2 regions of the Streptomyces sp. DSM 116793 genome follow, and region 2 is predicted to be linked to the other one. Evidence: riboswitches for the same ligand, from Rfam matches in the RefSeq annotation. Region 2 holds a riboswitch; the other holds the start of a gene.
What was found. A riboswitch is a leader RNA that binds a small molecule or an ion and turns the genes downstream of it on or off. The one in region 2 is predicted to bind glycine.
Positions count from the first base shown of each region.

Region 1: another riboswitch for glycine. It lies ahead of gcvP (aminomethyl-transferring glycine dehydrogenase); the one in region 2 lies ahead of gcvT (glycine cleavage system aminomethyltransferase GcvT).

Region 1 is NZ_CM170494.1:554,599-558,004, forward strand. It holds gene gcvP (aminomethyl-transferring glycine dehydrogenase) at 1-1,464, opposite strand, end outside; glycine riboswitch at 1,638-1,734, opposite strand; gene ACSMXW_RS02435 (PRC-barrel domain-containing protein) at 1,848-2,219, shown strand; gene ACSMXW_RS02440 (DNA polymerase IV) at 2,552-3,406, opposite strand, start outside.
Region 2 is NZ_CM170494.1:6,835,077-6,838,482, forward strand. It holds gene gcvT (glycine cleavage system aminomethyltransferase GcvT) at 47-1,240, opposite strand; glycine riboswitch at 1,406-1,499, opposite strand; gene ACSMXW_RS26905 (AAA family ATPase) at 2,043-2,753, shown strand.

The DNA of each region.
Region 1 (3,406 bases), 6.3 Mb from region 2:
GTGGAAGACCGGGTGGGTCAGGTACGTGTCAGTGCGCAGCAGCGCCTCGGGGAGCGCGTCGCCGTCGGTGCCGTCCGCGGCGGTGAGCGCCGCGTCCAGTGCGTCGATGTCGGCGGTCACACCGAAGGCGGTCCACACCGTGCCGAGGTGGGCACGGGTGGTGGTCTCGTCGCAGGCGATGCCGACGTGGTCGGCGTCGGTGAGGCGGAGGTTCACACCGTCCTGCCGGGCCGCCCGCACCACGGCGGCGGCCCGGCCCGGCACCCGTGCGGTGATGGTGTCGAAGAAGACGTCGTGCACCACCTCGACGCCGCCGCGCCGCAGGCCCTCGGCGAGCAGCGTGGCGTACCGGTGGGTGCGCCGGGCGATGGCGCGCAGGCCGTCGGGGCCGTGGTGGACGGCGTACATCGCCGCCATCACGGCGAGCAGGACCTGCGCGGTGCAGATGTTGCTGGTGGCCTTCTCGCGGCGGATGTGCTGCTCGCGGGTCTGCAGCGCCAAGCGGTAGGCCTGGTGGCCGTCGGCGTCGACGGAGACACCCACCAGCCGGCCGGGGAGGTTGCGGGCGTACTCCTCGCGCACGGCGAGGTAGCCGGCGTGCGGCCCGCCGAAGCCCATGGGCACACCGAAGCGCTGTGTGGTGCCGACCGCGATGTCCGCGCCCAGCTCACCGGGCGAGCGCAGCAGGGTGAGGGCGAGCAGGTCGGCGGCGACGGTGACGATGGCGCCCAGCTCGTGGGCCTGCTCGACGACGGGGCGGATGTCGCGCACGGCACCCGAGGCGCCCGGGTACTGCACCAGCACGCCGACCACGCCGCGCTCGGCCGCCTCCGCGGGGATTCCGGCGGCGAGGTCGGCGACGACGACCTCGACCCCCGCGGGTTCCGCGCGGGTCCGGATCACGCCGATGGTCTGCGGGAGGGCGTCGGCGTCCACCACGAAGACACCGTCCTTGACCTTGCCGACCCGCCTGGACAGCGCCATCGCCTCGGCGGCGGCGGTGCCCTCGTCGAGCAGGGAGGCGCCGGCCGTACGCAGGCCGGTCAGGTCGGACACCACCGTCTGGAAGTTGAGCAGCGCCTCGAGGCGGCCCTGCGAGATCTCCGGCTGGTAGGGCGTGTACGCGGTGTACCAGGCCGGGTTCTCCAGGACGTTGCGGAGGATCACCGGGGGCGTGAACGTGCCGTAGTAGCCGAGTCCGATCATGGAGTCGAGCACGTCATTGCGCTGGGCGAGGGCGTGCAGTTCGTCCAGGACCTCGGCCTCGGTGCGGGCGGCGGGCAACTGGAGGCCCTCGGTGTCCTTGATCACGTCGGGGACGGCGGCGTCCGTCAGCTCGTCCAGGGAGCCGTAACCGACCTGCGCGAGCATCTTGGCCAGCGCCTCTGCGTCGGGTCCGATATGGCGCCGGGCGAAGGGGATGCCCTCTTCGAGCCGGGCGAGCGGGGTACGGTTGAGGGACATGGCGGAGGCCTCCTGGTCTGCTACGACCTGCGAGGGACACCACGGCGGGTGCCCGAATCGGCCTCCCCCTCTGTCATCTCGACCTGAGAGCTTCACCGGTGCGCCATCGGCGCCCGGCTTTCACCGTCGGTGAGAACGGAGGCCTGGGCTCCCGCTCTGCTTTCCAGAGTGACCTCGTCCGTGCGGTACGTGGGCCTGAGAGTTTCCGGGGAGGATTTGCTCCTTCGGCGCCCCACGGCCTGAGCCGGGGAGCTCTCCCGCACGGGTTCAGCAGCCACGGCCAGCCTACCAGCGGGGGCCGCGGCAGAACGTTCGAGTGGCCGACGTCCGGAATGTGCTTTTTCGTAGTGCCTACGGATGATGTGGAAACCACTGGAGGGATCGTGCAGAGCGACATCGATCCGCGCCACCTGATCGGCCGCAAGGCGTTCGACCGCAACGGCACGAAGATCGGCACGGTCGACGAGGTGTACCTCGACGACGCGACCGGCGTCCCCGAGTGGGCCGCCATACGGACCGGCTTCTTCAGCCGGGACGCCTTCGTACCCCTGGAGCCGAGCCGCCTGGAGGAGGGCACGCTCCGTGTGCCGTTCGACCGGGCACTGATCAAGGACGCGCCGGACTTCGGCGTGGGCCGCCATCTCTCGCCCGCCCAGGAGTTGCAGCTGTACCACCACTACGGCCTCGACACGGCGGCACCGCCGCCTCCCGAGGACCGTGACTTCGGGCGGTTGGCGGGGCAGGACGAGGGGTGAGGAGTGAGCACATGTGGGCCGCACCCCGCGGCCCACACCCGGGCGGCGCACGGCGGGGGCCCTCCGAGGCCGAGCGCCGGCACGGGGCCACGGAAACACCTCACGGTGTGCACGGCAATGCGGCACCGGGGTGCTGGCGGCCCGCGCCCCGGACTCGGGCGCGCGCCGACGCCCCGCAAGCGGGGCGCGGGAAACCGCGCGACCTGCCCCCTACCGGGCCGGTGGCCCGAAGACGACGGAAACGCCCCCTTGCGACGGTGGCGACCTGACGGTGCTGTGGTGGCCGGTCGCGCGGTTCGCCGCGCCCCGGCCGGCGGCCACGCACACGGTGTTCACGGCGGTGCGGCACCGCCGTCCGGAGCTTCGGCGCTCGGTCTTCGTTCGGGGTCGGGGTCCCGGCTCACGGGCCCGGTGCCGTCGTTCGCCGGTCCGGAGCCGCCCTCCTCCAGGCCGGGGCCGTCCTCCTGTCCCTGCCCCGGTGGTGTGCCCATGTGCCCCGGTGGTGTGCCCGTGATCGCCTCCGGTACCAGGGGCAGGGGGTCGGAGAGGGTGAGGTCCGGGTCGTCGGTGCGGAAGGTGCGGACGCGGCCGGGCGGGGATCCTGGGGTCTCGAACCGGACGGTCACCCTGCCGAGGCCGCTGCCCTGGATCCAGCCCGGCCCGTATGCGGCATGGTGCACATCGTGGCCCGCCGGCCAGCGCCGCCCGGCCGGAACGGGCGTTTCCTCCTGCTCCTGCTCGGCCACGGGCTCGGGCTCTGCGGTCCGCACCTCCGCGGCCTGCGCGAACAGGTCCTCCTGCGTGAAGTCCGCGAGCCCGCTGACACCGACGCCCAGCAGCCGCACTCCCCCGGTGGTGTCCACGGCCTCCAGCAGGCGGGCGGCGGCCTCCCGCACCACGCCCCGGTCGTCCGTGGGGCCGCGCAGGGTCTCCGATCTCGTCAGCGTGGAGAAGTCGTAGCGCCGCACCTTCAGCACGACGGTGCGGCCGGAGCGGCCCGCGGCGCGCAGCCGCTGCACACAGCGGTCGGCGAGCCGCTGCACCTCGGTGCGCACCCGTACCCGGTCGTGGATGTCGACGTCGTAGGTGTCCTCCACGGAGACGGACTTCGTGTCGCGCTCCGCCACCACGGGGCGCTCGTCCCGGGCCAGCGCCATGGCGTACAGCGCGCTGCCGTGCGCCTTGCC
Region 2 (3,406 bases):
CGAGGGAGCGCACGGGGTCGGGAGCGCGCCGCCGGCTGCCCGCGGATCACTTCTTCCGCTGGTAGAACGGCAGGGCCACCACCTCGTACGGCTCATGGCTGCCGCGGATGTCGACCGCCACGCCCGGCGTGCCCGACGCCGCGTGCTCCGCGTCGACGTAGGCCATCGCGATCGGCCTGCCCAGCGTCGGCGACGGGGCGCCCGAGGTGACCTCGCCGATCACCGTACCGTCCGCGGCGGCCACCACGGCGTAGCCCGCGCGCGGCACCCGGCGGCCCTCGGCGACCAGCCCGACGAGCTTGCGGGGCGGGGCGCTCTCGGCGCGCCGGGCCGCCTCCTGGAGCGCGGCGCGCCCCACGAAGTCACCCGGCTTGTCGAACTTCACCACCCGGCCGAGGCCCGCGTCGAAGGGCGTCAGCGCGGTGCTCAGCTCGTGCCCGTACAGCGGCATGCCCGCCTCCAGGCGCAGCGTGTCCCGGCACGACAGGCCGCACGGCACCAGGCCCGCGCCCGTGCCCGCCTCGGTGAGCGCCGCCCAGAGGCGCTCGGCGTCCCCGGGCGCCACGAACAGCTCGAAGCCGTCCTCGCCGGTGTACCCCGTACGGGCGATCAGCGCGGGGACGCCGGCGACGGTGCCGGGGGCGCCCGTGTAGTACTTCAGGTCCGCGAGCGGGACGTCGGTGAGCGGGGCGAGGATGCCCGGGGAGGCGGGGCCCTGGACGGCGAGCAGGGCGTAGGCGTCGCGGTCGTCGCGCACCACCGCGTCGAAGCCGGCGGCCCGCTCGGTGAGCGCGGCGAGGACGGTTCCGGCGTTGGCGGCGTTCGCCACGACCAGGTACGCGGGGGACTCCCGGGGCTCGGGGGCCGCCTGTCCCGTGGCGGGCTGCGGCGCCGTGCCCGGCCGGCCGGCGGCGAGGTGGTAGACGATCAGGTCGTCCAGGATGCCGCCGTCCGCACGGCAGATCATCGTGTACCGCGCGCGGCCCGGCTTCAGGGCGCCGATGTTGCCGACCAGGGCGTGGTCGAGCAGGGCGGCGGCGCCCGGCCCGGTGACGGTGATCTCGCCCATGTGGGAGAGGTCGAAGAGACCGGCGGTGGTCCGCACGGCCTGGTGCTCGTCGCGCTCGCTGCCGTACCGCAGCGGCATGTCCCACCCGGCGAAGTCGGTCATGGTGGCGCCGAGCGAGCGGTGCACCGCGTCGAGAGCGGTGCGGCGGGACTGGGGGGCGTCATGGGGCATGGCTGGCTCCCGGGGGCAGAACAGGGCGGACGAGATCGGTCCTCCCCCTCTGTCATCGGAACCTGAGAGGTTCGCCGAGAGCCCCGTCCCGCAGGAGACGTCCGGGCGTCCTGGCTTGCACCTTGGGTGGGGCCGCCGGTCGGGCGGCCCGCTTTCCAGAATTGCCTCACCCGCGCGGTACGGGGCCTGAGAGATTCAAGGGAGGACTTGCTCCTTCGGCGCCCCGGCCGATGGCCGGAGGCTCTCCCGCGCGGATTCAAGCGGCCGGTATGCAGTTGGCGCGCACATCATCGCACGGCGCGCGCTCCTCCACGCCCCCAGGCGTGGCCGGTAAGCCCGGCAGGCTTGGCCGGTGCGCCCGGCAGGCGTGGCCGGTGCCCCGTCAGGGGGCGCGAGGCGAATCGCGCGGCGCGCTGGGGAGTGCGTGCTCCGAGTGGGGTGAACCGGGTTCACGGGCCGCGGTGCGACGTCGGCGCTTCGGTGAGCAGCCGCGGTGCGGCTCGGGCCGGTGCGACGGCGGCCGGTCGGCCCTCCTTCGGGGTGCGAGGGCCCGCGTGTGATCGGTGGGGGCCGTGCGACACGCGCGGAGCGCGCTTGTGGACGGGGTGCCGCCATGTGTCGCATTACCGTTTCTTTGCACTTGACGACGGGCAGACCACGTACCAGCCGGCCCGGACAGACACAGAGGGCCGGGACAGCTTGGGGGAGGCCGATCACGGTGGACGGTCCGATCACGGCACGCGGCGCGCACGCCGGGGATGGAGGGGGCGCCCGGCGCGCGCTGCTCCAGGTGCCCCGTGCGCTGCCCGCCCAGGGTGCCCCGGGCGCCGTCCCCGGGCCGGGCACCGCGTCCGCCCCGGATACCGCACCGGCCCCAGGCGCCGCACCCGCCTCGGGTGGCGCTCCGGGTGGCGCGCCCTTCCCGGGCGTCGTGCGGGATCTGCGGGGGTGTGCCGGCCACGGTCCCCGGCGGTTGTCGTTCGCCGCGGGCGACCTCGTCGTGGTCTCCGGGCTGCCGGGGAGCGGCAAGTCCACGCTGATGCGGCGGGCGGTGCCGGGGCCCCGGATCGACTCCCAGGACGCCCGCGAGTGGTGGGCGCGGCGCCTGCCGCGGTGGGTGCCGTATGCGGTCTACCGGCCTCTGGTCCGGGTCTCGCACTATGCGCGGCTGCGCCGCGCGCTGCGCAGTGGCGCGGGGGTCGTCGTGCACGACTGCGGGACGCAGGCGTGGGTGCGGTGGTGGCTCGCGCGTGCGGCGGTGCGGCGTGCCGCGGCTCTGCACCTGGTGCTGCTCGATGTGGCGCCGGGTGCGGCCCTGGCCGGGCAGGGGGCGCGGGGCCGCAGGGTCTCCCGGTACGCCTTCCTGCGGCATCGCAGGGCGGTGGGGAGGCTGGTGCGGGGGCTGACGGCCGGGCGGGTGCCGCGGGGCTGTGCGTCGGCGGTTCTCCTGGATCGGGCTGCGGCCGACGACCTGTGCGCGATCGGCTTCGGTGCGGTGCCCGCACGGTGGTGAGCCGACCCTCCGGGGTCACCCCCGGTGGGGTGCGCCGGTTGTTCTCCGGACCTCGGCGCGGCCGCCGGTCGCTCGCGCCCCACCCGGCGGAGCCCGCATGGACGCGCCCTGCGCCCATTCGGCGCCCCTCGATGGGGTGGTGCCGGTTGTCTGAGGACCACCAGCCCAGTGGGTGGTTGCCCGCGCAGTTCCCCGCGCCCCTTCAAGACGGGGCTGCGCCCCGACAGGTCGCACGGCTGGTCCTGGGGACACCTCCCACGCCCCGGGCACTGGGCCCTGGGGGCGCCGAAGGCGCCGGAAAGGGGCGCGGGGAACTGCGCGAGCGACCCACGACTAACTGGTGGTCCTCAGACAACCGATGCCACCCCGCTGAGGGGGCGCCGGAGGCGCATGGGAAGGGGCGCGGGGAACTGCGCGAGCGACCCACCACCGACTGGTGGTCCCCAGACAACCGGTACCACCCCACCGAGGGGGGCCGAAGGCGCTTCGAAAGGGCGCGCGGCCGCGTCCATACGCGCTCTGCCGCGTGGACGCGAGCAACCCACGATCGCCGCAAGGTCCGCACACCACGGAGCCACCCGCCACGAGGGCGGGGCGCCGCAGGCGGTCCGGAGGGCTGACGTCGGGTTAGGGTGCCAGCCGCAGCAGGGAGC